Regions from separate parts of the Streptomyces sp. NPDC002209 genome, predicted to be linked through region 1. Evidence: riboswitches for the same ligand, from Rfam matches in the RefSeq annotation. Region 1 holds a riboswitch; the other holds the start of a gene.
What was found. Region 1 has a riboswitch for glycine ahead of gcvP (aminomethyl-transferring glycine dehydrogenase). Riboswitches for the same ligand answer to the same signal wherever they lie in the genome.
Positions count from the first base shown of each region.

Region 1 (10,786 bases):
ACGGTCGGCGAAGATCGTTGTGGATGCCTTGCGGGCTGCGAAGCAGCCTGACTACGCTCGGTCGTCATCGTCGTGATGCGGGACGGGGAGCGGACGGCCCCACGCGGGCTGATGCCTGCGGGGGGTCGGCGCACTGAAGTCGTGGTGCGTGGTGGAAACTGTCTGGTGGTTACGGACGTTGTGAGAATGTCCGGGTCGGCAGGTGTGTGCATTCGGAGTTCGTCCTGCCCCACGGGCGGGTCTGTTTCGTTCAAGGGGAATCGCCCGTGAAGTTGTTTGAGAAGTTGTTCGGAAAGAAGAACCGCGAGGACGGTGCAGCGAAGCACCGCGCGGGGCAGGGAGAGGTGGAAGGGCAGGGCGACCGGCCGCTCTTCCGTGACGAGGTCGCCGGCGCGGGTGATGTTCCGGGCGCGCCGGGCGCGTCGTCTGTTGACCCTGCCGGTTCCGGACGCATAGGTTTCGGTGAACCATCAACCTCAAGTTCGGGTGGAGGGTTTGCCCCCGACCCGTATGCCACCAATGCCTCCGCGGGGCAGCCGCGGCGCGAGGAGCCGTCCATGTCGGCCGAGCAGGTTTGCAGCAGGTGCGGACACCGCAGCGATGCGGCCAGCCGGTTCTGCTCCAACTGCGGCGCGCCGCTGCGGGCGGGCCTGACGCCGGAGCGTGCCTCGGAGACCACGTCCACCATCTCGATCTCGGGCCTCGAGGCCTACGAGGCCGAGGTGTCCGGACAGCAGCACGTGTCGTCCTCGCTGTCCCCCGAGGCCCAGGCCGCGGTGGAAGCTCTGCCTCCGGGTTCCGCCCTGCTGATCGTGCGGCGCGGCCCCAACTCCGGCAGCCGCTTCCTGCTGGACGGTGAGCTGACCACGGCGGGCCGGCACCCGCAGAGCGACATCTTCCTGGACGACGTCACGGTCTCCCGGCGGCATGTCGAGTTCCGCAGGAGCCAGGACGGCGGCTTCACCGTCGCCGACGTGGGCAGCCTCAACGGCACGTACGTCAACCGTGAGCCGATCGACTCGGTCGCCCTGCACAACGGCGACGAGGTGCAGATCGGCAAGTACCGGATGGTCTTCTACGCGAGCCTGCGGGGCATCTGACCGCCCCCTGGGCTCCGCCCGGGGGGACCCCCACCTCCGGCTGCGTCCGGGGGGATCCCCAGAGGGAAGGTCCCATGCTGCGTACCCCCACCGGCGGTGCCCCGAAGAGCGGCACCGCCGGCTCGTCCGGGCGGCTGGTGAGCATCGGCACGGTGCTCACCATGCTGCGCGACGAGTTCCCCGAAGTCACGATCTCGAAGATTCGTTTCCTGGAGGCGGAGGGGCTCGTCGAGCCCAGGCGCACACCTTCCGGATACCGCAAGTTCAGTACGCAGGACGTCGAGCGGCTGGCCCGCATCCTGCGTCTGCAGCGGGACCACTACCTGCCGTTGAAGGTCATCCGCGAACAGCTGGACGCGCTCGCCCGCGGTGAGCAGATCCGCATCCCGTCGCCCACGGCGCACGGGGACTGCGTCGATCCGGCCGGCCCTTCCGCCGTCTACGGCGAGGTGGGCCGGGAACGGCCGGCCACGGCCCGCGTGGGCCGCGCCGAGCTGTTGGCCGCGGCCGAGGTGGACGAGGCCCAGCTGGCCGAGTGGGAGTCGTACGGGCTGATCGGCGAGGCTCCGGGCGGCGGATTCGACGCCGAGGCGGTCACGGTGGCCCGCCTGGTGGCCGATCTGGGCCGGTTCGGGCTGGAGCCCCGGCACCTGCGGGCCATGAAGGCCGCCGCGGACCGGGAGGCGGGGCTGGTGGAGCAGGTCGTCGCACCGCTGCGGCGGCACCGCAACCCGCAGACCAGGGCGCATGCCGAGGCCACCATGAAAGAACTCGCGGGGCTCTCCGTACGGCTCCACGAGGCCTTGGTACAGACGGCTCTCGGGGTCCGTCTGCACTGACGTCGGGGATCTTCGAGGGGGGCCCGACTACCCAAACCTGCCGAGCAGGTCCTAGGGTTGCTGTGTGAACGAGCTCGACGTTGTGGGTGTCCGGGTGGAAATGCCCTCCAACCAACCGATCGTGCTCCTGCGTGAAGTGGGAGGCGACCGGTACCTCCCCATCTGGATCGGACCAGGGGAGGCGACCGCCATTGCCTTCGCGCAGCAGGGCATGGCCCCTGCCCGGCCGCTGACGCACGACCTGTTCAAGGACGTGCTGGAGGCGATCGGCGAGGAGCTCACCGAGGTCCGGATCACGGATCTGCGGGAGGGCGTCTTCTACGCGGAGCTCGTCTTCGCCAGTGGGGTCGAGGTGAGCGCGCGGCCCTCCGATGCCATAGCGCTGGCCCTGCGGACGGGGACGCCGATCTACGGCAGCGACGGCGTGCTGGACGACGCCGGAATCGCCATTCCGGACGAGCAGGAGGACGAGGTGGAGAAGTTCCGCGAGTTCCTCGACCAGATCTCTCCGGAGGACTTCGGCACCGGGCCGCAGTGAGCCGCCGACCGCGCCGTCCACGGGGAGCGACAGCTCATTCGGTCAGCAATTCCCCGATATAGGGCACGGGAAACCACTCTCAGGGTGATTATCACTCGGCGTGCCGAGTGTGGCGATCGTTGACGCACCCCTGGTGACTGCCTACCTTCGAGGGGGCAGGTCAAGGACGGAGGGTCGGCGTGAGAGTCACGGGCGACGGTACGACCGGGGGCATCCCCGTGCGGAGTGACGGTGGGCCGTACCCGCTCCACGGCAGCGCGGCAGGTTCCGCGCGCCGTCAGCCGGAGGCGGCGACGGTCACAGCCGCCGGCGCGGACCCGGCACCCGAACAAGTCGGCTACCGGGGTCCGACGGCGTGCGCCGCGGCGGGCATCACGTACCGGCAGCTCGACTACTGGGCGCGGACCGGGCTGGTGGAGCCCACGGTGCGCCCCGCGTACGGCTCGGGCACGCAGCGCCTGTACAGCTTCCGGGACGTCGTCGTCCTCAAGATCGTCAAGCGCTTCCTGGACACGGGTGTGGCGCTGCAGAACATCCGGACCGCGGTCCAGCACCTGCGGGACCGCGGATTCGCGGACCTCGAGCGCATGACGCTGATGAGCGACGGCGCCACCGTGTACGAGTGCACCTCGCCGGACCAGGTCGTGAGCCTGCTCCAGGGCGGGCAGGGCATCTTCGGGATCGCCGTGGGCGTGGTCTGGCGCGATGTCGAGAACGCGCTGTCGCAGCTGCACGGCGAGCGGGTCGACACCGGCGAGACGGTGGTCGGCCACAACCCGACGGACGAGCTGGCCGCACGGCGCAACCGGGCCGGTTGAGACCGGGCCCCGGCCCGGCCGCGCACGCGCCGGGCCCGGCCCCGGCCGATTGTCAGTGACGTAAGGCAGCATCGGGGCTGTGAGAGCCGCGCCGACCATCCTGCATCTGGACATGGACGCCTTCTACGCATCCGTGGAGCAGGCATCGAAGCCGAGCCTGCGCGGCAAGGCCGTGATCGTCGGCGGGCTCGGCCCGCGCGGCGTGGTCGCCACCGCCTCCTACGAGGCCCGCCGCTTCGGGGTGCACTCGGCGATGCCGATGGCCCAGGCGCGGCGGCTCTGCCCGAACGGCGCCTGCCTGATCCCGCGCTTCAGCCTGTACCGGGCGGTCAGCGACCTGGTCATGGCGCTGCTGCGGGAGCTGTCGCCGCTCGTGGAGCCGCTCAGCCTGGACGAGGCGTTCGTGGACCTGGAGGCGGGCGGAACCGCCTTCGACGCGGAATCCGCCCTGGAGACGGGGCAGCGGCTGCGGGCGGACATCCTGGCGGCGACCGGGCTCAGCGCCTCGGTGGGGCTCGCGGGGTCGAAGATGCTGGCGAAGGTGGCCTCGGAGGAGGCCAAGCCGGACGGGCTGCTGCTGATCGAGCCGGGCACGGAGCGGGCCCTGCTCGCCCCGATGTCGGTACGGACCCTGCCGGGGGTGGGGCCGGCCACCGGGGAGCACCTGCGGCGGGCCGGGATCACCACCGTGGGGGAGCTGGCCGAGGCCGGCGAGGACGAGCTGGTCCGGATGGTCGGGCGCGCGCACGGGCTCGGGCTGTACCGGATGGCGCTGGGGCTGGACGACCGGCCGGTGGTCGCCGAGCGCGACGCGAAATCCGTGTCCGTCGAGGACACCTTCGACGTGGACCTGCACGACCGGGTGCGGATCCGGGGCGAGGTGCAGCGGCTCGCCGACCGGTGTGTGCACCGGCTGCGGGAGTCGGGGCACTCCGGGCGCACGATCGTGCTGAAGGTGCGGCGCTACGACTTCTCGACCCTGACGCGCTCCGAGACGCTGCGGGGGCCCACCGACGACCCCGCGGTGGTGCGGGAAGCCGCCGCGCGATTGCTGGAGGCGGTGGACACCACGGGCGGGGTGCGGCTGCTGGGGGTGGGCGTGACCGGGCTGGCGGACTACACGCAGGAGGACCTGTTCGCGCAGTCCATGGCCGCGGAGGCGGCTGCCGGCGCCGCTGCGGAGGCTGCCCCGGCGGGCGAGGGCGGGGCCGCTGAGCCGGACGGGGCTGCGGAGGCGACCGGAACGGCAGGGCCGGGAGGGTCCGCTGGGCCGGCAGGGCCTGGTGGGCCCGCAGAGGCCCCCGAGGGCGCGGAGCCGGGCGGGGAGCCCGAGCCCGCCCGGGAGCGCCGCTGGGCGGCCGGCAGTGACGTACGGCACGCCGTGTACGGGCCGGGGTGGGTGCAGGGCAGCGGGGTCGGGAGGGTGACCGTGCGCTTCGAGCGGCCCGGATCGCCACCGGGCCGGGTGCGCACCTTCCGGGTGGACGACCCCGAGCTGGAGCCGTCCGATCCGCTGCCCCTCGTGGGGGAACCCGTCCCGGGACAACACACCTAGGGGGTGTCGTCGCCGTTCGCCAGGCGGCCGAAGTCGCGCTGGATGTCCGACGGGAGGGAGACGTCCAGTCCGTAGTGGTGGTAGAGCTGCAGCTCCTGTTCGGGGGAGAGGTGGCGGCCGACGCCGAAGTCCGGGGCGTCCTTGATCAGGGAGCGTTCGAAGGGGACGCGCAGGGTGTCGTCGACCACCTCGCTCGGTTCCAGTGGGACGAACGCGTCCCGGCTGAACAGGCCCGTCCGGACGGCGGCCCACTCGGGCACGCCCGTGGCATCGTCGAGGTAGACCTCGTCGACGGTGCCGATCTTGGTTCCGTTGCGGTCGAACGCCTTGCGGCCGATCAGGCTGCGCGGATCGATGTCGGTCTGCACGGTCCCTCCATATGGTCGCAACTCCTCCGTAACGACTACAAAAGTGCATTTCCGGAGTGGGGGCCACTCGAAGGAGGGCGGAGAACCTCGCTGGTAGGCTGGGTGACGGCTGTTGACCCTGTGCGGGAGAGTCCTCCGAGTGAGCTCGACGGAGGCGCCGAAGGAGCAAATCCTCCCCGGAATCTCTCAGGCATACGTACCGCACGTGACGAGGCCACTCTGGAAAGCAGGGGCAGGTACCGGGCATGCAGTGCCGGTTCCTCCCCTCACCGACGGTGAAAGCCGGAATCCGCGGGTCATCCCCGCGACTCCGGCGAAGCTCTCAGGTTGAGATGACAGAGGGGGAGGCCGTCCGGGTGCCCGCGCCGTGGTACCCCTCGCAGGTCGTACGACCCAGGAGGCCTCCGTACATGACCGCCAACCGCATTCCGCTCTCCCAGCTGGAGCGAGGGATCCCCTTCGAGCAGCGCCACATCGGCCCGGATGCCGAGGCGCAGGCGAAGATGCTCGCCCACGTGGGCTACGGCTCGCTGGACGAACTGACCGCCGCCGCGGTACCGGATGTGATCAAGAGCGCCGAGGCGCTGAACCTGCCCGAGGCGCTGACCGAGGCCGAGGTGCTGGCCGAGCTGCGCTCGCTGGCCGACCGCAACCAGGTCCTGACGCCGATGATCGGCCTCGGCTACTACGGGACCTTCACCCCGCCGGTGATCCTGCGCAACGTCATGGAGAACCCGGCCTGGTACACGGCGTACACGCCCTACCAGCCCGAGATCTCGCAGGGCCGCCTCGAGGCGCTCCTCAACTTCCAGACCGTCGTCGCGGACCTCACCGGCCTGCCGACCTCCGGCGCCTCCCTGCTCGACGAGGGCACCGCGGCCGCCGAGGCCATGACGCTGGCCCGCCGCGTGGGCAAGTCCAAGGGGAACATCTTCCTCGTCGACGCCGACGCGCTGCCGCAGACCATCGCCGTGATCGAGACCCGCGCCGAGCCGATCGGCATCGAGATCGTCGTCGCCGACCTGTCCGAGGGCATCCCGGCCGAGGTCGCCGAGCGCGGCGTCTACGGCGTGCTCCTCCAGTACCCGGGCGCCTCCGGTGCCGTACGGGACATCAAGCCGGTCATCGACCAGGCGCACGGCCTCGGCGCGATCGTCGCCGTCGCCGCCGACCTGCTCGCCCTGACCCTGCTGACCTCCCCGGGCGCGCTCGGCGCGGACATCGCCGTCGGCACCACCCAGCGCTTCGGCGTCCCGATGGGCTTCGGCGGCCCGCACGCCGGCTACATGGCCGTCCAGGACAAGCACGCCCGCTCGCTGCCGGGCCGCCTCGTCGGCGTCTCCGTGGACGCGGACGGCAACAAGGCGTACCGCCTGGCGCTGCAGACCCGTGAGCAGCACATCCGCCGTGAGAAGGCCACCAGCAACATCTGCACCGCGCAGGTGCTGCTCGCCGTCATGGCCGGCATGTACGCCGTCTACCACGGTCCGGACGGCCTGCGGACGATCGCCCGCCGTACGCACCGCTACGCGGCGCTGCTCGCGGCCGGCCTGACGGCCGGCGGGGTCGAGCTCGTGCACGGCGCGTACTTCGACACCCTCACCGCCCGGGTGCCCGGCAAGGCCGCCGAGGTCGTCGCCGCCGCCCGCGAGGGCGGGGTCAACCTGTTCCAGGTCGACGCCGACCACGTCTCCGTCTCCTGCGACGAGACCACCCTGCGCGCCGGCGTCGAGGCGGTCTGGGCCGCCTTCGGTGTCACCGCCGACATCGAGGCCCTCGACGAGACCGCCGCCGACGCCCTGCCCGAGGGCCTGCTGCGCTCGGACGACTACCTGGCGCACCCGGTCTTCCACCAGCACCGCAGCGAGACCGCGATGCTGCGCTACCTGCGCAAGCTGGCGGACAAGGACTACGCGCTGGACCGCGGCATGATCCCGCTGGGCTCCTGCACCATGAAGCTCAACGCGACCACCGAGATGGAGTCGGTCACCTGGCCGGAATTCGGCCAGCTGCACCCGTTCGCCCCGGTCGAGCAGGCCGAGGGGTACCTCACGCTCATCACCGAGCTGGAGGAACGTCTCTGCGAGGTCACCGGCTACGACAAGGTCTCCATCCAGCCGAACGCCGGCTCCCAGGGTGAGCTCGCCGGCCTGCTGGCCGTCCGCGCCTACCACCGGGCGAACGGCGACGAGCAGCGCACCGTCTGCCTCATCCCGTCCTCCGCGCACGGCACCAACGCCGCCAGCGCCGTGATGGCCGGCATGAAGGTCGTCGTCGTCAAGACCGCCGACGACGGCGAGGTGGACGCGGCCGACCTGCGCGCCAAGATCGAGCAGTACCGCGACGAGCTCGCCGTGCTGATGATCACGTACCCGTCCACGCACGGTGTGTTCGAGGAGCACGTCGCCGACATCTGCGCCCAGGTGCACGAGGCCGGCGGCCAGGTGTACGTGGACGGCGCCAACCTCAACGCCCTGGTGGGCCTGGCCAAGCCGGGGCACTTCGGCGGCGACGTCTCGCACCTGAACCTGCACAAGACCTTCTGCATCCCGCACGGCGGCGGCGGCCCGGGCGTCGGCCCGGTCGGTGTCCGGGCCCACCTGGCCCCGTACCTGCCGAACCACCCGCTCCAGCCGACCGCGGGCCCGCAGACGGGCGTCGGCCCGATCTCGGCGGCGCCGTGGGGATCGGCCGGCATCCTGCCGATCTCGTGGTCGTACGTGCGCCTCATGGGCGGCGAGGGCCTCAAGCGCGCCACCCAGGTGGCGGTGCTCGGCGCGAACTACATCGCCAAGCGCCTGGAGCCGCACTACCCGGTGCTCTACACCGGCCCGGGCAACCTGGTCGCGCACGAGTGCATCATCGACCTGCGCCCGCTGTCGAAGGCGACGGGCGTCAGCGTGGACGACATCGCCAAGCGCCTGATCGACTACGGCTTCCACGCGCCGACCATGTCGTTCCCGGTCGCCGGCACGCTGATGATCGAGCCGACGGAGTCCGAGGACCTCGCCGAGATCGACCGTTTCTGCGATGCGATGATCGCCATCCGCGCCGAGATCGAGCGGGTCGCGGGCGGCGAGTGGCCGGTGGACGACAACCCGCTGGCCAATTCCCCGCACACGGCGGCGGCGCTGGGCGGCGAGTGGAACCACCCGTACAGCCGCGACGAGGCCGTCTTCCCCGGCGGGGTGACGGCGGCGGAGAAGTACTGGCCGCCGGTACGCCGTATCGACGGTGCCTTCGGCGACCGCAACCTGGTGTGCTCCTGCCCGCCGCTGGACGAGTACGACAACTGAGCCGTACGGCACTACGACACCGTGTCCGTTCGGTGACATGACATATTCGTATGACATGACGGCATGACGAAGGGGCCGGTCCGGGAGAATGATTCCCGGGCCGGCCCCTCTGCGTTCTTGTTCCGTTCCGTTCTGTTCCGTTCACGCCGTGCTGTCGTCGGACTAGGCCGCTTTCATCACCTGCGCCGCCGCGAGCGGGCGGTGCGGGGCGATGATCTGGCCGTCCGGCAGCAGCTCACCGGTGTCCTCGAAGAGCAGGACGCCGTTGCACAGCAGGCTCCAGCCCTGTTCCGGGTGGTTGGCCACGGGCTTGGCGGCCTCCCGGTCGGCGGAGTCGGCTGACGGGCACGCTGGCTGGTGCTGGCACATGGATGCGTTCTTTCGCTGCGATGTGGTCTGTGTGCTGCGGCTCGATGCGTTGTTCATGGCCGCCCCCCGTATCAACGTCTTGGTTTGGTCAGGGTCCCAGTGTTGCCCTCCGGACTTGAGTCCGCAGGGATTTCCCGGCAGCTGTCCTCATAGATTGATGACGCATCACTCGTGCGGGCGGTTCAGCTCAACTCCCCTGTCATTTCGGGTGGTTCGCAGGTGACCCGAGTGGGCTAGACCGAATGGGTCGTACGGGTCACCGGCCCCGCAACGGGCCAGCTCAGACCATGACCGCACGCCGCTCGGACCGTGTTCGGACCGTGTTCGGACCCGGCTCGGGCTCCGCTCGGGACCTGCTCGGGCCGCGCGTCAGGCCGCCGGCGCGGCCAGCGACGGCGGGAGCGGCGGACTCGGCGGAGCGAGCCGGTGGGTCATCACGGGCAGCAGCTCGGACACCGGATGCGGCCGGTACGCGGCGATGCCGGGCGGGGCGGGCGCCAGCGGTACCAGCAGATCCGCGGCGGCCGGCAGCCCGGAGGACGCGTCGGCGCCGACCGCTCCGTGCAGCCACAGCGTCAGCATGTACAGCTCCGGTACGGACAGCAGTCGCGGCTGGTAGCTCTTGCCGAGGGATTCGGCCTGGCGCAGGGCGCGTTCGGTGGCCGCGACATAGGGGCCCTCGAAGAAATGGGAGAAGGCCCAGCCGTCCGGCGTCAGCCGGGTGTCCGCGGCGGCGACGTAGCGGTCGCCGCTGCGGATCAGGAACCGCCAGGCGGTCAGCCGGGTGCGGGGCGGACGGCCCCCCGCAGTCAGCTCCGAGATGTTCAACCGGTCGAGGACGTGGACCGGAAGCGGCAGTTCGGCGGTCATCGGACCCTGCAGCGCGCGCAGGGCCGGAGTGTGCGCCTCGTGGACGGCGGTGGGGGAACCGAGTGCCGCGAGGACGCTGCGCAGGGCGGGCGCGGGAGCCGGAGGGACATGCAGCGGCATGGTGGGTCGCCTCTCACTTGGGAGACCTGTGGATCGGGGCAGGTGCGGACGGCGCTGTCGCATTCTGGGGCCAGAGGGGGGCTGAGGGGCAATGGCCGCGCGCCAACTCTCTGCCTCGTTTGCGGAGTTTATACGACATGTGTTCACGCAGTGTTTCGGCTAGCTGTCCCGCCTATTGCCGACAAGGCGCTTACCGGTCCCGCTGACATGGCGTTCATGCCGGTTGCGCGCGAACAAGTCGCGCTGACCTCGGAGGTTACCGGACAGGGGCTCGGCTGGAAAGCGCCCATTTTGCGGAACCGGCACAACGCATGCGGAATTTGCATACGGTGTCTTGCCAAGTGAATGTGCCATAGCGCCCTTCGGCCAAACCGGCGCGCGCTCCCCGCCACACACGCCCCCTCGGCGTTATCGATCACGCCGCCGGGGCATCATCGACCGTACACGCGCGCCTGGGTGGCACAGGCCAGGCCCACTCGAGGAGGGACGCTTCGATGGGGGAGAAGGTCGTGGCGGGCGGATTCGACCTGTCCGATCGGCAGAAGTATCGGAGGAAGCTTCACGAGTGCTTGGAGGGGCTGGAGCGGCTTCTGGCGGAGAAGAGGTTCGATCGGCCCAAGAACATGATGGGGCTGGAGATCGAGCTGAATCTCGCGGGTGCCGACGGGTTGCCGAGAATGGTGAATGCCCAGGTTCTGGAGCGGATTGCGAGCCCTGATTTCCAGACCGAACTCGGAATGTTCAACCTGGAGGTGAACGTGCTTCCGCACCGGCTCGGCGGCCGGGTATTCGACCAGCTCGCCGAGGAACTGAGTGCGGGGCTCGGCTATGCCCACCGGCAGGCCGCGGAGATCGACGCCGGGGTGGTGATGATCGGCATCCTGCCGACGATCACCCGCTCCGACCTGGTCAC
Region 1 covers NZ_JBIARX010000005.1:5,636-16,421, forward strand. The annotation lists gene ACFYXK_RS11605 (DUF881 domain-containing protein) at 1-76, shown strand, start outside; gene ACFYXK_RS11610 (FHA domain-containing protein) at 159-1,100, shown strand; gene ACFYXK_RS11615 (MerR family transcriptional regulator) at 1,175-1,939, shown strand; gene ACFYXK_RS11620 (bifunctional nuclease family protein) at 2,004-2,477, shown strand; gene ACFYXK_RS11625 (MerR family transcriptional regulator) at 2,657-3,295, shown strand; gene ACFYXK_RS11630 (DNA polymerase IV) at 3,375-4,850, shown strand; gene ACFYXK_RS11635 (PRC-barrel domain-containing protein) at 4,847-5,218, opposite strand; glycine riboswitch at 5,332-5,430, shown strand; gene gcvP (aminomethyl-transferring glycine dehydrogenase) at 5,629-8,514, shown strand; gene ACFYXK_RS11645 (DUF5999 family protein) at 8,677-8,883, opposite strand; gene ACFYXK_RS11650 (hypothetical protein) at 9,253-9,873, opposite strand; gene ACFYXK_RS11655 (glutamate-cysteine ligase family protein) at 10,368-10,786, shown strand, end outside.

Region 2 (10,786 bases), on a different contig from region 1:
CGCGATGCGCACCTTGAACAGCCAGCCGCCCTCGAACGGGGCGGTGTTCACGAGCGCCGGGTCGTCCACGACGTCCTGGTTGGACTCGACGACCTCACCGGTGACGGGGGAGTACAGGTCGCTGACGGACTTGGTCGACTCCAGCTCACCGCAGGTCTCGCCCGCGGTCACCGTGTCGCCGACCTCGGGGAGCTGGGCGTAGACGACGTCACCGAGCGCGTTGGCCGCGAACTCCGTGATGCCGACCGTCGCGACGCCGTCCTCGGCGGTCGACAGCCACTCGTGCTCCTTGCTGTAACGCAGCTGCTGGGGGTTGCTCATGACCTGATTCTCCTGGATGCGGGGGAGTGGATACGAACAGTGGTCTTGCGTACTGAGACGGCCGGTACGGCGCCCGTACGACGGCGGTAGGGAGCCGGTACGGGGTACGGGTGTTACTTCTGCCGCTTGTAGAACGGCAGGGCCACGACCTCGTACGGCTCATGCGTACCGCGAATGTCCACGCCGACACCGGAGGTGCCGGGCGCGGCGTGCGCCGCGTCCACGTACGCCATCGCGATCGGCTTGCCCAGCGTCGGGGACGGGGCACCCGAGGTGACCTCGCCGATGACCTGTCCGTCGGCCACGACGGGGAAGCCGGCGCGCGGGACGCGGCGGCCCTCCGCGATCAGGCCGACCAGCTTGCGCGGCGGGTTGGTGGCAGCGCGCTCGGCGGCGGCCTCCAGGGCGGCGCGGCCCACGAACTCGCCCTCCTTCTCGAACTTCACGACCCGGCCCAGCCCCGCGTCGAACGGGTTGAGCGAGGTGGTCAGCTCGTGCCCGTACAGCGGCATGCCCGCCTCCAGGCGCAGGGTGTCGCGGCAGGACAGGCCCGCCGGGACCAGGCCGACGCCCTCGCCGGCCTTGGTCAGCGCCTGCCACAGCTCGACGGCGTGCTCGGGGGCGACGAACAGCTCGAAGCCGTCCTCGCCGGTGTAGCCGGTACGGGCGATCAGCGCGGGCACGCCCGCGACCGTGCCCGGCAGGCCGGCGTAGTACTTCAGGCCGTCCAGGTCGGCGTCGGTGAGGGAGGCGAGGATGCCGGGGGACTCCGGGCCCTGCACGGCGATCAGCGCGTACGCGTCGCGGTCGTCGCGGACCTCGGTGTCGAAGCCGGCGGCGCGCTCGGTCAGGGCGTCCAGGACGACCTGGGCGTTGGAGGCGTTCGCGACGACCATGTACTCGGTCTCGCCCAGGCGGTAGACGATCAGGTCGTCGACGATCCCGCCGTCCTCCTGGCAGATGTGCGTGTAGCGGGCGCGGCCGACGCCGACCGTGGAGATGTTGCCGACCAGCGCGTAGTCCAGGGCCTTGACGGCCTCCGGGCCGGTCAGCGTGATCTCGCCCATGTGGGACAGGTCGAAGAGGCCGGCCTTGGTGCGGACGGCGTTGTGTTCGTCGCGCTCACTGGCGTACCGCAGGGGCATGTCCCAGCCCGCGAAGTCGGTCATGGTCGCACCGAGCGAGCGGTGCAGCGCATCGAGGGCGGTCAGGCGGGGGGCAGTGCTCATGGGTGTGGCTCCCGGGTCCCAGGGCATGACATGACGAGGACGATCCTCCCCATCTGTCATCGGAACCTGAGAGGTTCGCCGAGAGTTCCCGGTCGGACCCGGGGAACCTCGACTTGCACCTTGGGTGGAGCGCACGCGGATGCCGTCGTGAGGGACGGCGGCGCGGCTCGCTTTTCAGATCTGCCTCATCCACGCGGTACGGGGCCTGAGAGATTCAAGGGAGGAACTTGCTCCTTCGGCGCCCGGGCACGGCCTCGCGGCCTGCCGGGACTCTCCCGCGCGGATTCAAGCGGCCGGTATGCAGTTGGTCCAGATGGCGCACATCATTGCACGCCGTCCGGGTGATCGGGCGGTCGGGCCCGGAAGAACGTACGGACCGGCGAGGCGGCCGGGAAGCGCAGGCCGGAACCGGACGCTGCCGGATTACCGTCTCTTTACACTCAGTGGGCATGAAGGGCCTGCGGGCCCGATGGGGGAAGGCGATCACTGTGCGGAGATTCGGAGTGCTGGCGGCGACCGGGACGGGAGCCGTGGAGGAAGTGCCGGCGGCGCGGCGGGCGCGCTCGCTCGGCGGTCCCGTGCGCGACCTGCGCGGCCGGGGGCCGCACGGACCGCAGTGGCTCGGCTTCGCCGAAGGGGACATCGTCGTGGTGTCCGGCCTGCCGGGCGGCGGCAAGAGCACGCTGATCAAGCGGGCCGCGGAGGGCGGCGGCATCGACTCCCAGGACGTGCGCGAGCGCTGGGAGCGGCGCATGCCGCGGGCACTGCCGTACGCGGTGTACCGGCCGCTGGTCCGCTGCGCGCACTACTGGGGACTGTGGCGGACGCTGCGCTCCGGGGCCTCCGCGGTGGTCCACGACTGCGGGACGCAGAGCTGGGTGCGCAGCCTGCTGGCCGCGGCCGCGCGGCGGCGGGGCCGGGCGCTGCACCTGCTGCTGCTGGACACCACCCCCGAGGAGGCCCTGTCCGGGCAGGCGGCGCGGGGCCGCGGGGTGTCGGCGTACGCCTTCGCCCGCCATCGCGGCGCGGTGGCCCGCCTGCTGCGCGAGGCGGAATCGGGCCGCCTCCCCGCGGGCTGCACGTCGGCGATCCTGCTGGACCGCGGCTCGGCCGCGTCCGTGAGCCGCATAGCGTTCCGGCGGGACTCGGCGTAGCCCCCGCAAGAGGCCGGGGCCCGAGCCGTTAACCTCGGGCCGACAGCGTGGGGCGAAATCAGCGGAGGCGTACATGCAGGGCGGCGGCTGGCCGGACAACGAGCTGGAGCAGGTGCTCGGGGCGGCGCTCGGGCAGGCGGACGCCGGGGCCCGGATCGTCGAGGTGCTCGGCCGGAGCCTGCTCTGGGTGCCCCTGCCCGCCGGCGGCGGCCCGGACGGGGCCGGCCTCATGCTGCCCACGATGGAGATCGACGGGGCGGCGTACGTCCCCGTCTACAGCTCCGAGGCCCAGTTCCGCGCCTGCGCCGGCCCCGCCATGGACTTCGCCGTCGCCCCCGCCGTCGAGTTCGCCCGCGGCCTGCCCCCGCAGCTCGGCATCGCGGTGAACCCCGAGGGCGCCGTCGGCGTCCCGCTGCCCCCGCCCGCCGTCGCGGCGCTCTGCCGCACCGGCCGGACCCCGCTCGACGGCCCCGCCACCGGCGGCCGCGTCCGGCTCTACGAGCCCGACTGGCAGGAAGACCCGGTGGACTTCCTGGCCGCCGCCGCCGAGGAGTTCCGCGCCACCGGCGTGGTCGCCGCCGCCCACCGCTGCCTCGCCAGCGTCGAGGGCGGGGCCCCGGAGCTCTACATCGGAGTCCGGCTGCTGGGATGGGAGCCCGACATGCGCAGCGCCCCGCTGGACGCCCTCGGCCGGGCCCTGACCCGGGTACCGCCGCCCTGGCCCGTGCAGTTGATCCTCCTGGACGCCGCGCAGGACCCGGTGGTCGACTTCATCGTTACGCGCGTACGCCCCTTCTACCTCCCGTAGGGCCGCTTAAGCTGGGTGCGGATACGGGTGGGACGACGGGCAGACGAAGAAGGAGTACCGGGTGAGTGCGTCAGGCACGGCCGCGGCCGGGCAGCTCGAGCACATGATGCGCCAGGTGACTCCCGGGCGCTACGAGAGCTATGAGTCGCTTCTGCACGCCCTTGCCGAGGGCCGCCTGTGGATGCTGCTCTGGCAGGGCAGCCCGGGCTCCCCGGACGCCCAGTACGGCGGCATGGAGGTCGAGGGCCTCGGGTATGCGCCGTGCGTGACCTCCCCCCAGGAGCTGGCCGCCAGCGGCTGGAACCGGGGCTACGAGGTGGTGACCGGCCGGGACATCGCCCGCGCCCTCTACCCGGACCGCTGGGGCCTGTGGCTCAACCCGCACGCCCAGGGCGGCGGCCTCGGCATCCCCTGGGCCGACCTGCGCCGGATCGCCACCGGTCTCGACCGGATGCCGGCCGGCCCGCTGCGGCTGTCCGAGCCCGCCCTGGAGCTCCCGCAGTTCTACGGGCTGCTGACCCAGCACGCGCACCGCACCCCCGCCGTCCGCTCGCTGCGCCGCGCCTGGGTGCAGCCCTCGCTGGGCTCGCCGTACCTCGCGGTCGGGCTCGACCTGTACGACGCCTCCGCGCCCGCGCTGGAATCCGTACGGGAGATGATGCGCCAGTCGGTCGGAGCCGTCCCCGAGGGCGTGCCGGTGTGCACGGTGGCGCTGGCGGACGAGCACGACCCCGTGGCGATGTGGCTGCGCGCCCAGAGCCGCCCCTTCTACGACCGCGAGGGCCAGGCGCCCGCGTACTGAGCCCGGCGCGGGCCGACCTCCGGCGAGGTCTGCCCGGCCGCTGAGACAGCCGTATCGAACCGGCCGGAGGCCGCAGGGAACCACCGTTCCCTGCGGCCTTCGGCTTGTCCGGATTTCATCGCTGTTGTGGAGCCAAAAGACATGCTCCTAGCGCTAGTTGGGCGCCATGTCCGATTGCGTACCGAACGGACGGTCTTGATCCGCTCAGGCGAGAGCGAAGTCCGGATAACGGGAACTCGGCCCTCACATCACGGTTGCGCATCCATTCATCTGCGGGTCTGGCGGCTGATTGCAGCGCCGATGAAGACTCCCCACCCAAGAGCCGGTCAGTCCTGCGAAGTCCGGTTCGGCATATGCATTTCGCTTGTGGCTCTGCCCCGCACTTCCTGCAGTTCCTGCACTTCAGCACGCGTCCTGCGTGTCACCACGCACTCCGAGCGCCACTCCGCACCAACGCCGCCACAGCGGCGGGCATGGGCCGGCAACCCGTCGGCCGAGAGGGGTCCCCACCACGATGACGGCACCACTGCATGACACGAGCGCGGAAACACCCGCAACCGTGTCCGTAGCCGACGTCCCTGCCAAGGCCATCGAAGGCCGCTCGCCCGGCCGCATCGCCTGGATGCGGCTCAAGCGCGACAAGGTCGCGCTGACCGGCGGCGTGGTCGTGATCTTCCTGATCCTGGTGGCGGTCTTCGCACCGCAGATCGTGAGCCTGCTGGGCCACCCGCCCAACGAGTTCCACGAGGACTTGATCGACCCGGACCTGGGCACACCGCTCGGCTCCTTCGGCGGGATGAGCTCCGACTTCCTGCTGGGCGTCGAACCCACCAACGGCCGCGACGTGTTCAGCCGGATCGTCTACGGTGCCCGCATCTCGCTGGTCGTCGCCTTCCTGTCGGCCTTCGTGTCGGTCACGATAGGCAGCCTGCTCGGCGCGCTCGCCGGGTTCCTCGGCGGCTGGGTCGACGGCCTCATCAGCCGCCTGATGGACCTGCTGCTCGCCTTCCCGCAGCTGCTGTTCACCATCGCCCTGGTCTCCGTCGTCCCCAACTCCCTCTGGGGGTTCGAGGGTTCGGGCGTCCGGATGGGCGTACTGATCGTCGTCATCGGCTTCTTCGGCTGGCCGTACATCGGCCGTATCGTCCGGGGCCAGACGATCTCCCTCCGGGAGCGCGAGTACGTCGAGGCCGCCCGCAGCCTCGGCGCCGGCCGCGGCTACATCCTGATCAAGGAGCTGCTGCCCAACCTGGTCGCGCCGATCCTCGTCTACTCGACGCTGCTCATCCCGACCAACATCCTTACGGAGGCGGCCCTCAGCTTCCTCGGTGCCGGCGTCAAGCCGCCCACCGCCTCCTGGGGAAAGATGCTCTCCGACGCCATCCCCATCTACCAGGACGACCCCGCGTACATGGTGGTCCCGGGTATCACGATCTTCATCACCGTCCTGGCGTTCAACCTCTTCGGGGACGGGCTGCGTGACGCACTCGACCCCAAGGGCAGCTGAACCGCTTCATCGATTCACCCACCTATGGAGGTTGGACCAACGTGATCCGCAGAAAGCAGGCATTCGCGATCACCGCCGTGATCGCTGCCCTGTCCCTGACCGCCGCGTGCGGTGGCAGTGACGGCGACAAGAAGTCCGAGGGCAAGGGCGGTGGCGGCGCTGCCTTCAACGCCGCGACCACCGCCATGGTCAACCCCTCGGACGCCAAGGGCGGCGAGCTCAAGCTCTGGTCGCCGCAGGACGTCGACTACCTCGACCCGGCGCGTGCCTACTACGGCTTCGTGTGGGACATCCAGCGCCTCTACGTGCGCCAGCTGCTCGCGTACGACAGCAAGCCGGGCAAGGACGGCAGCAAGATCGTCCCGGACCTCGCCGAGGCCCTGCCGGTCCTGAGCAACGAGGGCAAGACGTACACCCTCAAGATCAAGGACGGCGTGAAGTTCGAGGACGGTACGCCGATCACCTCGAAGGACTTCAAGTACGGCATCGAGCGCGTCTTCGCGCAGGACGTGCTGTCCGGCGGTCCCACCTACCTGATCGACCTGCTCGACCAGGGCCAGAAGTACCCCGGCCCGTACAAGGACACCGACCCCAACAAGATGGGTCTGAAGTCCGTCGAGACGCCGGACGACAAGACGATCGTCTTCAACCTGGCGAGCGCCAACTCCGACTTCAGCTACCTGCTGGCCATGCCGTCCTCCTCGCCGGTCCCGGCGGGCAAGGACACGGGCGCCACGTACACCAACAAGCCGGTCTCCACCGGCCCGTACAAGGTCGAGAGCTTCACCGCGAGCAAGGGCGCGACCTTCGTCCGCAACGAGAACTGGGACCCGAAGACCGACACGATCCGCAAGGGTCTGCCGGACAAGGTCTCCTTCACGGTGACCACCAACCCGGACGACATGGACGCGCGTCTGCTGTCGGGCGACATCGACCTCGCCATCGACGGCACGGGCATGCAGCAGGCCGGCAAGAACAAGGTCCTCAAGGACGAGAACCTGAAGAAGAACGCGGACAACCCGTTCACGGGCTACATCCGCTACTTCGCCTTCCCGACCACGGTCGCGCCGTTCGACAACATCGAGTGCCGCAAGGCCGTCATCTACGCGGCCGACCCGAAGTCCCTGCAGACCGCCCGCGGCGGCCCGACCAGCGGTGACCTCGGCGCGAACATGCTGCCGCCCGGCATCCCCGGTTCGGACAAGGGCTACGACCCGTACAACCTGACCAAGGGCGAGCCGCAGGAGGCCAAGGCCAAGGAGGCCCTCAAGGCCTGCGGCAAGCCGGACGGGTTCGAGACCACCATCGCGGTGCGCAACAACCGCGCCCCCGAGGTGAAGACCGCCGAGTCCCTCCAGGCGTCGCTCGCCAAGGTCGGCATCAAGGTCACCATCGACCAGTACGACGGCAAGCTCTCCTCCTCCACGATCGGTTCGCCCGAGAACGTGAAGAAGAAGAACTACGGCATCATCGTGATGGGCTGGGGCGCCGACTACAACTCCGGCTCGGGCTTCCTGCAGCCGCTCGTCGACGGCAAGTTCATCCAGCCCAACGCCAACAACAACTACACGATGATCAACGACCCGGAGATCAACGAGCTCTTCAAGACGGCTGCTGCCGCCGCGACTCCGGAAGCCGCTGCTCCGTTCTACACGGACATCAACAAGAAGGTCATGGAGAAGGCCCTCTACCTTCCCATCAACTTCGACAAGGCCTTCGTCTACCACAACCCGCGTCTGACGAACGTCTACTTCAACGACTCCATGGGCAAGATCGACCTGGCCACCGTCGGCATCGCCGCCAAGTAGTCGAGTCGTCGAGTCGTCACGTAACAACAGGCAAGTGCCTTCACCGCACATGCGCTAGTCCGAAGGGCAGGTGAAGGCCGCAGGCGGCGGCTGCCGTCCCCACGAGGGACGGCAGCCGCCCGCCCCGGGCGGCCGACTGCAGTGCTCGTCTACCTCATACGGCGGCTGTTCAACGTCGTCGCCACGCTGCTGGTGGTCTCCGTGGTCACCTTCGGCATCTTCTTCGCGGTCCCCAAGATCACAGGCAGCGATCCGGCCCTGATGTACGCCGGCCGCGAGACCAACGAGACCGCCCTGGCGGGCATCCGCGTGAAGATGGGCTTCGACAAGCCCATCTCCGAGCAGTACCTGACCTTCGTCAAGGGCATCTTCGTCGGCCGCGACTACGACGGCGGTACAGATGTCACCCACTGCGCCGCCCCCTGCTTCGGCTACTCCTTCAAGACCGAGGCGCCCGTCTGGGAGACCATGGTCGACCGCATGCCGGTCACCCTCTCGCTCGCCCTCGGCGCAGCGGTCATCTGGGTGATCGCCGGTGTGGCGACCGGTGTCGTCTCGGCGCTCAAACGCCGGACCGCCATCGACCGCACCGTCATGGTCGGCGCGCTCGCCGGTGTCTCCCTGCCGATCTTCTTCACCGGCATGGTGGCCCCCGCGATCTTCGTCTACAGCCTCGGCTGGCTGGACGTGTCCAACTACAAACCGTTCACAGAGGATCCACTGGCCTGGCTCAACTCCCTGATCCTGCCCTGGATCACCCTGGCCTTCCTCTTCGCCGCCACCTACGCCCGCATCACCCGCGCCACGATGCTCGAGGTCCTCGGCGAGGACTACATCCGCACCGCCCGCGCCAAGGGGCTCAAGGAGGGCGTGGTCATCCGCAAGCACGCCCTGCGCTCCACCCTCACCCCGATCGTCACGATGTTCGGCCTGGACCTCGGCGGACTCCTCGGCGGCGCGGTGCTCACCGAGACGACCTTCAACTTCCAGGGTCTGGGGACGGCGGCCGTGGCCGCCATCGGCCAGGGCGACCTGCCCGTGATCATGGGCGTCACCCTGCTCGCCGCGCTCTTCGTGGTGATGGCCAACCTGATCGTGGACCTGCTGTACGCCGTCATCGACCCGCGCGTGAGGCTGACGTGACCGAGAACCCCACCACCGCCTCCGGCGAGAGCACCTCCGGCGGGCCCGCGTTCGTCCCAGAGCAGGCCGGACCTCCCAAGGACACCGCGTTCCTCTCGGTGCGCGACCTCAAGGTGCACTTCCCGACCGACGACGGCCTGGTCAAGTCCGTCGACGGGCTCTCCTTCGACCTCGAGCGCGGCAAGACGCTCGGCATCGTCGGCGAGTCCGGTTCCGGCAAGTCGGTGACCTCGCTGGCCATCATGGGCCTGCACCGCACCGGCAACGCCCGCAGCCGCCCGGACATCTCGGGCCAGGTCGTGCTCGACGGCGAGGACCTCGTACGGGCCGACGCGGACCACGTGCGCAAGCTGCGCGGCCGCAAGATGGCGATGGTCTTCCAGGACCCGCTGTCCGCGATGCACCCGTACTACTCGGTCGGCAAGCAGATCATCGAGGCGTACCGGACCCACCAGGACGTCGACAAGAAGACCGCCCGCACCCGCGCGGTCGAGATGCTCGACCGGGTCGGCATCCCCGAGCCCCACCGGCGCGTGGACGCGTACCCGCACGAGTTCTCCGGCGGTATGCGCCAGCGCGCGATGATCGCGATGGCGCTGGTCAACAACCCCGAACTGCTCATCGCGGACGAGCCGACCACGGCCCTGGACGTCACCGTCCAGGCGCAGATCCTCGACCTGATCCGCGACCTGCAGAAGGAGTTCGGCTCCGCGGTCATCATGATCACGCACGACCTCGGCGTGGTCGCCGAGATGGCCGACGAGATCCTCGTGATGTACGGCGGCCGGTGCGTCGAACGCGGCACCGCCGAGAAGGTCTTCTACGAACCCCGCCACCCCTACACCTGGGGCCTGCTCGGCTCCATGCCGCGCATCGACCGCGAGCAGACCGAGCGGCTGATCCCGGTCAAGGGCTCGCCGCCCAGCCTCATCAACATCCCGAGCGGCTGCGCCTTCAACCCGCGCTGCCCGTACGCCGACATCCCCAAGGGCGGCATCACCCGCACCCAGCGGCCCGAGCTCACCGAGGACGACAGCCGGCACTGGTCCGCCTGCCACATGTCGCAGGAGGAGCGGACCCGGATCTGGACCGAAGAGATTGCGCCGAAGCTGTGACCGACATGAAGAAGACGGCGGACGCCTCCGAGGAACCGCTGCTGAAGGTGACCGGCCTGGTCAAGCACTTCCCCATCAACAAGGGGCTGCTGCGCCGGCAGGTCGGGGCCGTCAAGGCCGTGGACGGCATCGACTTCGACGTCCGGCGCGGTGAGACGCTCGGCGTCGTCGGCGAGTCCGGCTGCGGCAAGTCGACGATGGGCCGCCTGATCACGCGCCTGCTGGAGCCCACGGGCGGCACGGTCGAGTTCGAGGGGCGCGACATCACGCACCTCGGGGTCTCCGCGATGCGGCCGATGCGCCGCGACGTGCAGATGATCTTCCAGGACCCGTACGGCTCGCTGAACCCGCGGCACACGGTCGGCACGATCGTCAGCGCCCCGTTCAAGCTGCAGGGCGTGCAGCCGGAGGGCGGCCTGAAGGCGGAGGTGCAGCGCCTGCTGTCGCTGGTGGGCCTCAACCCGGAGCACTACAACCGCTACCCGCACGAGTTCTCGGGCGGCCAGCGCCAGCGCATCGGCATCGCCCGCGCGCTGGCCCTGAAGCCGAAGCTGGTCGTCGCCGACGAGCCGGTCTCGGCGCTGGACGTGTCGATCCAGGCCCAGGTGGTGAACCTGCTGGACGACCTCCAGGAGGAGCTGGGCCTCACGTACGTGATCATCGCGCACGACCTGTCGGTCATCCGGCACGTATCGGACCGCATCGCGGTGATGTACCTCGGCAAGATCGTGGAGCTGACCGACCGCAAGTCGCTGTACGAGAACCCGATGCACCCGTACACCAAGGCGCTGCTGTCGGCCGTGCCGGTGCCGGACCCGCGCCGGCGCGGTGCGAAGAGCGGGCGCATCCTGCTCAAGGGCGACGTGCCCTCGCCGATCTCGCCCCCCTCCGGCTGCCGC
Region 2 covers NZ_JBIARX010000002.1:355,267-366,052, forward strand. The annotation lists gene gcvH (glycine cleavage system protein GcvH) at 1-321, opposite strand, end outside; gene gcvT (glycine cleavage system aminomethyltransferase GcvT) at 435-1,550, opposite strand; glycine riboswitch at 1,735-1,838, opposite strand; gene ACFYXK_RS06505 (AAA family ATPase) at 2,033-2,704, shown strand; gene ACFYXK_RS06510 (enhanced serine sensitivity protein SseB) at 2,778-3,512, shown strand; gene ACFYXK_RS06515 (enhanced serine sensitivity protein SseB C-terminal domain-containing protein) at 3,574-4,314, shown strand; gene ACFYXK_RS06520 (ABC transporter permease) at 4,829-5,821, shown strand; gene ACFYXK_RS06525 (ABC transporter substrate-binding protein) at 5,863-7,629, shown strand; gene ACFYXK_RS06530 (ABC transporter permease) at 7,771-8,772, shown strand; gene ACFYXK_RS06535 (ABC transporter ATP-binding protein) at 8,871-9,887, shown strand; gene ACFYXK_RS06540 (ABC transporter ATP-binding protein) at 9,893-10,786, shown strand, end outside.
Region 2: linked by a shared signal. The riboswitch ahead of gcvT (glycine cleavage system aminomethyltransferase GcvT) and the one ahead of gcvP (aminomethyl-transferring glycine dehydrogenase) in region 1 are both predicted to bind glycine.